One region of the Neobacillus sp. 19 genome, then DNA from elsewhere that is predicted to be linked to it. Evidence: a T-box and tRNA genes for the amino acid it is inferred to sense, from the RefSeq annotation. Region 1 holds a T-box; the other holds one or more tRNA genes.
What was found. A T-box is a leader RNA that pairs with one kind of tRNA and senses whether it is charged. The one in region 1 lies ahead of serS (serine--tRNA ligase), so its partner is inferred to be a tRNA-Ser.

Region 2: it encodes a tRNA-Ser, which carries the amino acid that the T-box ahead of serS (serine--tRNA ligase) is inferred to sense. The anticodon was not compared.

The regions. Positions count from the first base shown of each region.
Region 1 is NZ_JBMPZU010000095.1:6,695-11,545, reverse strand. It holds gene ACO1D1_RS25785 (deoxynucleoside kinase) at 1-597, shown strand, start outside; tRNA gene ACO1D1_RS25780 (tRNA-Ser) at 684-776, opposite strand; gene serS (serine--tRNA ligase) at 876-2,153, opposite strand; T-box leader at 2,395-2,621, opposite strand; gene ACO1D1_RS25770 (serine hydrolase) at 2,736-4,037, opposite strand; gene guaB (IMP dehydrogenase) at 4,281-4,851, opposite strand, start outside.
Region 2 is NZ_JBMPZU010000048.1:1,352-6,202, reverse strand. It holds gene queG (tRNA epoxyqueuosine(34) reductase QueG) at 1-158, opposite strand, end outside; gene ACO1D1_RS14990 (B3/B4 domain-containing protein) at 269-937, shown strand; tRNA gene ACO1D1_RS14985 (tRNA-Gly) at 1,019-1,092, opposite strand; tRNA gene ACO1D1_RS14980 (tRNA-Leu) at 1,313-1,394, opposite strand; tRNA gene ACO1D1_RS14975 (tRNA-Leu) at 1,416-1,501, opposite strand; tRNA gene ACO1D1_RS14970 (tRNA-Cys) at 1,542-1,615, opposite strand; tRNA gene ACO1D1_RS14965 (tRNA-Gly) at 1,624-1,698, opposite strand; tRNA gene ACO1D1_RS14960 (tRNA-Gln) at 1,703-1,777, opposite strand; tRNA gene ACO1D1_RS14955 (tRNA-His) at 1,801-1,876, opposite strand; tRNA gene ACO1D1_RS14950 (tRNA-Trp) at 1,888-1,961, opposite strand; tRNA gene ACO1D1_RS14945 (tRNA-Tyr) at 1,971-2,055, opposite strand; tRNA gene ACO1D1_RS14940 (tRNA-Thr) at 2,084-2,156, opposite strand; tRNA gene ACO1D1_RS14935 (tRNA-Phe) at 2,176-2,251, opposite strand; tRNA gene ACO1D1_RS14930 (tRNA-Asp) at 2,260-2,336, opposite strand; tRNA gene ACO1D1_RS14925 (tRNA-Met) at 2,340-2,413, opposite strand; tRNA gene ACO1D1_RS14920 (tRNA-Val) at 2,438-2,513, opposite strand; tRNA gene ACO1D1_RS14915 (tRNA-Glu) at 2,517-2,591, opposite strand; tRNA gene ACO1D1_RS14910 (tRNA-Ser) at 2,612-2,703, opposite strand; tRNA gene ACO1D1_RS14905 (tRNA-Asn) at 2,712-2,786, opposite strand; rRNA gene rrf (5S ribosomal RNA) at 2,801-2,917, opposite strand; rRNA gene ACO1D1_RS14895 (23S ribosomal RNA) at 3,049-4,851, opposite strand, start outside.

The DNA of each region.
Region 1 (4,851 bases):
TTTTATGAGGCGGTCGATGATAATCCCATTCTTCCGCTTTATTATGAGTTGACACCGGAGGAGTTAGATGCACGGAGAATTCCTTTCCTGCTGCAGTTATTTTTCCTAAATAAACGCTTCAAGACAGTGAAAGATTGTATCAATTGGCGTGAACCGATTTACACGATTCAAGACCGCTCGATTTATGAGGATTGGTATTTTGCTTATGTGAATAAAAACTTAGGCAGAATCTCTCAACTGGAGTTCAAAATTTATGAAGATCTCGTTGATAACATGTTGGAAGAACTGAATGAGCTGCCAAAAAAGGCTCCTGATTTAATGGTGTATTTAAAAGGTTCGTTTGATACCGTTATTGACCGGATTATGGCCCGCGGCCGAAGCTTTGAAATTAACCCGGAATTAAAGGAGTACTACTTCGAAGTGTGGAAGGGTTACGATGAATGGGTCATGGATCAATATAATGCGAGTGAAGTACTCGTGATTGATATGGATACGACTGACGTGGTAAAAAGCAAAGAGGATTCCTTGAGAGTCTGCCGTGATGTAGAAGATAAATTAAATGAAATACTGAACAGAACGAAGACACCTAGTTTTTAATAGGTGTTTTTGTTTATAAAAAAAATCCGTTACATCGAATGTAACGGATTTTATCTCCAGTTTTTATGCGCGATTGTAAATATAGATGGCGGAGGAAGAGGGATTCGAACCCCCGCGCGGTTTAACCCGCCTGTCGGTTTTCAAGACCGATCCCTTCAGCCGGACTTGGGTATTCCTCCGTATCGACAAAATGTAATTTATCATATATTTCATACTGTGTCAAACATATTTATATAAAATACCGGACGGAGAAGAAATCCGTCCGGTATTTTATATTTTTACAGTGTTATGACCTCACGGCCGCCCATATAAGGACGTAGTACAGTTGGAATGACGACACTGCCGTCCTCCTGCTGGTAGTTTTCTAAAATGGCGGCGACCGTGCGGCCAATCGCAAGGCCAGATCCGTTTAATGTATGCACATGCTCTGGCTTCGCTTTATTGTCGCGGCGGAAGCGGATATTGGCACGGCGTGCTTGGAATGCCTCGAAATTACTGCAAGAAGAAATCTCACGGTAGGTTTCGTAGCTTGGGATCCACACCTCAATATCGTACTTTTTCGCTGCCGTAAAGCCAAGGTCACCGGTGCACATGCTTAAAACGCGGTATGGCAGCTCAAGCAATTGCAATACCCGCTCGGCATCATGTGTCAGTTTCTCAAGCTCCTCATATGAATCTTCCGGCTTCACAAACTTAACAAGCTCAACCTTATTGAATTGGTGCTGACGGATCAGTCCCCTTGTATCACGACCTGCTGACCCCGCCTCAGAACGGAAGCACGCGCTGTAGGCAGCAAACTTGATTGGCAGTTCCTCGCCGCTTAATATTTCATCACGGTGATAGTTGGTAACAGGCACCTCAGCAGTAGGGATGAGGAAATAATCTTCGCTATCGATTAAAAAGGCATCCTCTTCAAACTTTGGCAATTGGCCTGTGCCGGTCATGCTAGTGCGGTTGACCATATATGGCGGCAGGATTTCCGTATAGCCATGTTCATCGACATGAAGGTCAAGCATGAAACTCATTAACGCACGCTCTAAACGGGCCCCCAGCCCTTTATAAAAGACAAATCGGCTGCCGGTAACCTTACCTGCCCGTTCAAAGTCAAGGATCCCTAATTGGTCAGCAAGGTCCCAGTGCGGCTTCGCTTCAAATCCAAACTCACGTACTTGGCCCCATTTTCGAATCTCAACATTTTCATCCTCTGTTTCCCCGATCGGAACACTTTCATGCGGGATATTGGGAATGCTAAGCAGTAAATTGTCTAGAACTTCTTCTACCGCGCGGAGCTCGTCATCAAGCACTTTAATTTGATCGCCTACCTCACGCATTTCTTTAATTAAATGATCGGCATCCTGCTTCTCACGTTTTAATGCGGCAACCTGCTGGGAAACCTCATTCTTTTTGCTTTTTAATTTTTCAGTTTCAACAATTAACTCGCGTCTTTTTTGATCAAGCTCCTCAAACCGGCCTAAATCTGTTAAATCCTCACCGCGATGTTGCAGCTTTTCTTTTACTTCGGCAAAATTAGCCCTTAATACTTTAATATCCAGCATGTTTAGACACTCCCTTTTCTTTTATAAAATAGACTCTGCTAAGCATGGCTGTTGATTTCCGCTACAGCCGCGAGCGGTTCGCGGGGCGGGCGGTGAGCCTCCTCAGCGCTAAAGCGCCTGTGGGGTCTCACCTGTCCCGCTGCTCCCGCAGGAGTCTCGCGGCTTCCGCTCCAATCAACAGTGGTTCAAAATCAACAATAAACTTTAACAGAGCCATAAAATAAAAAACTCCCGCCCCAAATACAGGGACGAGAGTTAGTCGCGATACCACCCTGGTTGACAGCCAATGCTGCCCACCTCAAAAAAAATGTAACGGTTTCTACCGAAAGTACTTACTTACCTCTGAATTGGAGGTGTTCCATACCTTGCTCGAGGATGGATTCACAAGTTTCACCCGCCGGTTCACACCTGCCACCGGCTCTCTTTTGGAGTGATGTTCCTGTTACTAGTTCCTCTCATTGCTTTTAGCATTATAGTTTTGTTTAATAATTTACTATAATTATTAGCAATTTGCAACAGCCTTATACAAATTGTTGTGCTTTTGCTTCCTTCACCATCCCGACGAAGTAGGCGGATACTTAATTAAAACCATCCCTTAACAGCTGAGGCAATTCCGTGCCAGACATCACCAAAGAAATGACCGATTCCACGCATCATCAGAACAAACCAGTTTGCCTTCTCTACATCTTGTGCAGCAATGACATCCACCTGTGCTTGTCCATTCCCTGTAATGAAGCTGACCTTTTCACCGTTTTTCGGTTCAATGGTTAAAGTGCCGACCTTTTCACCTTTTTTAATTGGTGCCGTTAACTCGCCATTTTTGTTGATTTTCTTTTTATCCAGTACTAAGACTGGTTTATAATTTTCTTTTTCGCCATTGTGAACGACCATTTCAACGGCAGATTTCGTATAAATCTTTACTTGATCCTCTTTTCCTTTGATGACTGGGATTGTTTTATGCCCCTTCACTTGGTAGTGTTTTGGAACAAGCTCTTCTTTTGAGTAGTTACTGAAGGCATAATCCAACATCTTTCTCGTTTCATCAAAGCGTGCTTTATACCCGCCTTTTCCGCTGGAGTCCTTCGCATTTTGAACTACTGTAATAAATCTTTTTCCATCACGGGAAGCCGTACCTGTAAAACAATAGCCGGCAAAATCTGTTGTCCCGGTTTTAAGCCCGTCCATGCCTTGATAGCCAAAATCTAACTCCGGCAGCATCCAGTTCCAGTTGATCATTTCAATTCTATCTTCTGTGCCTTCACGGAATGTTTTCTTCGGGGTGCTCGCTGTTTTCAATACATCTGGGAAATCATTAATCAGATGTAACGCAAGTGTAGCAACAGCCCGGGAGGACATGACATTTTCTTCTTCAGCGCCAGTTCCTTGCGGGTGCTCCCCTTTGTAATCACGATTATTTAACCCTGTTGAGTTGACGAATTTATAATCCTTCAACCCTAACTTAGTTCCTTTATCATTCATCATTTTTACAAAATTTGTTTCTGAACCGCCAATTACCTCAGCAATGGCAATGGTCGCAGCATTTGCAGAGTAAATCGCCATTGCTTCATATAATTCACGTACTGTATATTTACCGTCAGCCCGTAACGGGACGTTTGAAAGATCACGATTTTGGGAAATTTTATAGACGAGGTCACTAGGTGTATATTCTCGGTCCCATTTCACTTTACCCTTTTTAACTGCCTCTAATAAAAGATATTCTGTCATCATTTTTGTCATACTAGCAATTCCTAGTACACTGTCTGCATTCTTTTCATATAAAACCTTACCTGTTTCTCCGTCAACCAATATGGCCCCATCTGCATTCACATTTAATGCCGCTTCTGCCTTTGCTGTACTTGCTCCGGCAAATAGGCTGATAAACATGACGAGTGCCAGCGCACTAGCAACGCACTTCTGATAAAAATGTTTATTCACTTTATAGCCCTCCAACGTTTTATTACACCTTGGTTATTTTAACATAACTGCCTAGTAAATCATAGGCGGAGCATAGCACCATCTTATGATAAATTTTGCTTGTTTTGCTTCTTCACTTAGGACCTTTTTCACATGGCAGCCGCTTTTTTACGCAAAAAAACAGAGAGGCAGCCGCCTCTCTGTTTCAACGTATCAAAGTGAATAATTAGGTGCCTCTTTTGTAATTTGAACATCGTGCGGGTGACTTTCTTTAAGGCCAGCACCTGTCATTTTAATAAATTGTGCCTGGGTCCGTAATGCCTCAAGATCCTTTGTACCGCAATAACCCATTCCTGAACGTATGCCGCCAATTAATTGATAGATGGTCTCTGCTAATGGCCCTTTATAAGGGATGCGGCCTTCAATTCCTTCCGGTACAAACTTTTTATTATCCTCTTGGAAATATCGATCTTTTGAACCTTTTTCCATTGCGGCAACTGACCCCATGCCGCGATATACCTTAAAGCGGCGTCCTTGGAATATTTCCGTCTCTCCAGGGCTCTCAGTAACCCCGGCTAACAAGCTGCCCAGCATAACGGCATGTCCGCCTGCTGCCAGCGCCTTAACGATATCCCCTGAGTATTTGATGCCGCCGTCAGCAATAATCGTTTTTCCATGCTTCCGTGCTTCTGTTGCGCAGTCATAGACGGCTGTAATTTGCGGTACACCAACGCCGGCAACAACCCGTGTTGTGCAAATAGAACCAGGTCCAATTCCTACCTTC
Region 2 (4,851 bases), on a different contig from region 1:
TCCGGCTCCTCAAATCCTGATTGATAGCCAAGAGCCTGCTGTCTAATTAAACGATTTTTTAATTCATCGAATGGATCTGCTGTAGTGAACCCGATTTTATCAATGCCAATCTCTTTACTGAAGGCAATAAGTTCAGTTTTTAATCTATTTACATCCATTTCAATTCCCTCCTTTCCAAAATACTTCGTCTATTTTAAAGTTGATAAGATTATTAGCTGCACATCTAATTATGATAAACTATTTTTAATGAAATTTGGAGGTGGAATCGTTGGAAATTCAACTTTCAACGGAAATAATCGAGCAAATTCCCGGCTTTAAACTTGGGGTAATTGAATACAGAAATATCACAGTAGGAGATTCACCACAAATGCTTAAGGGCAGACTGCAGCTTTTTCAAGAGTCGATTTATTTTGATTTAGAAAACACTAATGTAACAGACCTTCCGGGCTTACAAGAATGGCGCAACGTATTTAAACAGACTGGTAAAGATCCAAATCGCTACCGTCCCTCTGCAGAAAGCTTATATAGACGGGTACAATCGCAAAATTATCTTTCTTCGGTGCAAAGTGCTATTGATATCAATAATTTTTTTTCACTTCAGTATCAAGTGCCGATTGGAATTTATGACCTTGATCTTATCCAAGGGTCAGTTGAAATACGAATTGGTAAAGCCGGCGAGGAGTACATAGGATTAAACGGGAGGAAAAATTCTTTAGATCGATTACTTTTGGCCGCTGATCAAGAGGGACCTTTTGGCAGCCCGTTTGTCGATTCAGAACGAACACCCGTAAAATATACTACGAAAAATGCTTTACAAATCATTTATTTACGGCCATCAACCGATATCGAAAATGCTGAAAAGCTGACACTTTCATTAATGGACATGTTTTTACAAATTCATGGCGGGGAAGGTACATTTCATATTCTTGAATGCTAGAAGGCATCCTTTTTTAATGTAATGAAAAAACGCAATGCATCGTTCTCCTATGTAACGATACACTGCGTTAGTTAATATGTATGGAGCGGGTGATGGGAATCGAACCCACTACATCAGCTTGGAAGGCTGAGGTTTTACCAGTAAACTACACCCGCATGTTTTGATTAAATATGACAAATTGATGAACTGACTGTTATTATAATACACACAATTCTTCCATACGTCAAGTAGCTTCATCGAAATTTGTCGATTTTTTTCACTTTACTAAACAACGCTTCTTTATGTTTTTTCTTCTGCGAATTGTCCATCATACGAATAAAAAACAAAAAAGGTTTTCTACATGGTATGTGAAAAACCTTTTTATCATCGAATTGATACCGGTGGTCGGGGTCGAACCGACACTCCTCACGGAACACGATTTTGAGTCGTGCGCGTCTGCCAATTCCGCCACACCGGCGTATTAAGATGTTTGAAGCAATGCCGAGAACCGGAATCGAACCGGTACGGTAGTCACCTACCGCAGGATTTTAAGTCCTGTGCGTCTGCCAGTTCCGCCACCCCGGCAAAAATCAATTACTTATTTTAATCCATGAAAGATAAAATTTGGAGGCGGCAACCGGATTCGAACCGGTGGTAAAGGTTTTGCAGACCTCTGCCTTACCACTTGGCTATGCCGCCGTATATTTTGGAGCGGAAGACGGGATTCGAACCCGCGACCCCCACCTTGGCAAGGTGGTGTTCTACCACTGAACTACTTCCGCAGAATGGCTGGGCTAGCTGGATTTGAACCAACGCATGTCGCAGTCAAAGTGCGATGCCTTACCGCTTGGCTATAGCCCAATGATAATAATAAAATATTTTTATGGGGCGACTGATGGGAATCGAACCCACGAATGTCGGAACCACAATCCGATGCGTTAACCACTTCGCCACAATCGCCACAATATGATTGGCAGGGGTAGTAGGAATTGAACCCACACCAAAGGTTTTGGAGACCTTCGTTCTACCTTTAAACTATACCCCTATAAATAAATGGTGGAGGGGGACGGATTCGAACCGCCGAACCCGGAGGGAGCGGATTTACAGTCCGCCGCGTTTAGCCACTTCGCTACCCCTCCACTATAATATGTTATTGTCAGCTTAAGGTGCCGACGAGAGGAATTGAACCCCCAACCTACTGATTACGATTCAGTTGCTCTACCAATTGAGCTACATCGGCAATCAATTAAATGAATAAATGGTGGCTCAGGACGGAATCGAACCGCCGACACAAGGATTTTCAGTCCTTTGCTCTACCGACTGAGCTACTGAGCCACTCTAAATGGCGGTCTGGACGGGACTCGAACCCGCGACCTCCTGCGTGACAGGCAGGCATTCTAACCAACTGAACTACCAGACCAAATTGCGGGGACAGGATTTGAACCTGCGACCTTCGGGTTATGAGCCCGACGAGCTACCGGACTGCTCCACCCCGCGATAATAATAATAATTAGAGCATTATGGTGGAGGATGACGGGATCGAACCGCCGACCCTCTGCTTGTAAGGCAGATGCTCTCCCAGCTGAGCTAATCCTCCAAATGGTGACCCCTACGGGATTCGAACCCGTGTTACCGCCGTGAAAGGGCGGTGTCTTAACCGCTTGACCAAGGGGCCATATTGTTACAATGTTTTTATGGCGGAGAGCAAGGGATTTGAACCCTTGAGACAGGGTTACCCGCCTACACGATTTCCAATCGTGCTCCTTCGGCCACTCGGACAGCTCTCCAACAAAAATGGCTCCGCAGGTAGGACTCGAACCTACGACCGATCGGTTAACAGCCGATAGCTCTACCACTGAGCTACTGCGGAATAATATGATTACAGCCTGGCAACGTCCTACTCTCACAGGGGCGCATGCCCCAACTACCATCGGCGCTGAGAAGCTTAACTTCCGTGTTCGGTATGGGAACGGGTGTGACCTTCTCGCCATTGTTACCAGACTATTTTATCGACACTATTTTATTATAATGTCTTTTTCATATTTTTCAAGAGGAAATTTAATTTTTTTCATTCCCTCAAAACTAGATAATGCAGAAGAAGTTTTTGTAAAAACGAGTTCAACCAATTTGAAATGGTTAAGTCCTCGATCGATTAGTATCAGTCAGCTCCACATGTCGCCATGCTTCCACCTCTGACCTATCAACCTGATCATCTTTCAGGGATCTTACTAGCTTGACGCTATGGGAAATCTCATCTTGAGGGGGGCTTCATGCTTAGATGCTTTCAGCACTTATCCCGTCCGCACATAGCTACCCAGCGATGCCTTTGGCAAGACAACTGGTACACCAGCGGTGCGTCCATCCCGGTCCTCTCGTACTAAGGACAGCTCCTCTCAAATTTCCTGCGCCCACGACGGATAGGGACCGAACTGTCTCACGACGTTCTGAACCCAGCTCGCGTACCGCTTTAATGGGCGAACAGCCCAACCCTTGGGACCGACTACAGCCCCAGGATGCGATGAGCCGACATCGAGGTGCCAAACCTCCCCGTCGATGTGGACTCTTGGGGGAGATAAGCCTGTTATCCCCGGGGTAGCTTTTATCCGTTGAGCGATGGCCCTTCCATGCGGAACCACCGGATCACTAAGCCCGACTTTCGTCCCTGCTCGACTTGTAGGTCTCGCAGTCAAGCTCCCTTGTGCCTTTACACTCTACGAATGATTTCCAACCATTCTGAGGGAACCTTTGGGCGCCTCCGTTACTCTTTAGGAGGCGACCGCCCCAGTCAAACTGCCCACCTGACACTGTCTCCCACCCCGATCAGGGGTGCGGGTTAGAATTTCAATACAGCCAGGGTAGTATCCCACCGACGCCTCCACCGAAGCTAGCGCTCCGGCTTCTCAGGCTCCTACCTATCCTGTACAAGCTGTACCAAAATTCAATATCAGGCTACAGTAAAGCTCCACGGGGTCTTTCCGTCCTGTCGCGGGTAACCTGCATCTTCACAGGTACTATAATTTCACCGAGTCTCTCGTTGAGACAGTGCCCAGATCGTTACGCCTTTCGTGCGGGTCGGAACTCTACCCGACAAGGAATTTCGCTACCTTAGGACCGTTATAGTTACGGCCGCCGTTTACTGGGGCTTCGATTCAGAGCTTCGCTTGCGCTAACCCCTCCTCTTAACCTTCCAGCACCGGGCAGGCGTCAGCCCCTATACTTCGCCTTGCGGCTTCGCAGAGACCTGTGTTTTTGCTAAACAGTCGCCTGGGCCTATTCACTGCGGCTCTTCAGGGCTATGAACCCTAAAGAGCACCCCTTCTCCCGAAGTTACGGGGTCATTTGCCGAGTTCCTTAACGAGAGTTCTCTCGCTCACCTTAGGATTCTCTCCTCGCCTACCTGTGTCGGTTTGCGGTACGGGCACCTTGAATCTCGCTAGAGGCTTTTCTTGGCAGTGTGGAATCAGGAACTTCGGTACTAAATTTCCCTCGCTGTCACAGCTCAGCCTTTACGGTGAACGGATTTTCCTATTCACCAGCCTAACTGCTTAGACGCGCATATCCAACAGCGCGCTTACCCTATCCTCCTGCGTCCCCCCATCACTCAAACGATTCATAGGTGGTACAGGAATATCAACCTGTTGTCCATCGCCTACGCCTTTCGGCCTCGGCTTAGGTCCCGACTAACCCTGAGCGGACGAGCCTTCCTCAGGAAACCTTAGGCATACGGTGGATGAGATTCTCACTCATCTTTCGCTACTCATACCGGCATTCTCACTTCTAAGCGCTCCACCAGTCCTTACGGTCTAGCTTCAACGCCCTTAGAACGCTCTCCTACCACTGACACCAACGGTGTCAATCCACAGCTTCGGTGATACGTTTAGCCCCGGTACATTTTCGGCGCAGAGTCACTCGACCAGTGAGCTATTACGCACTCT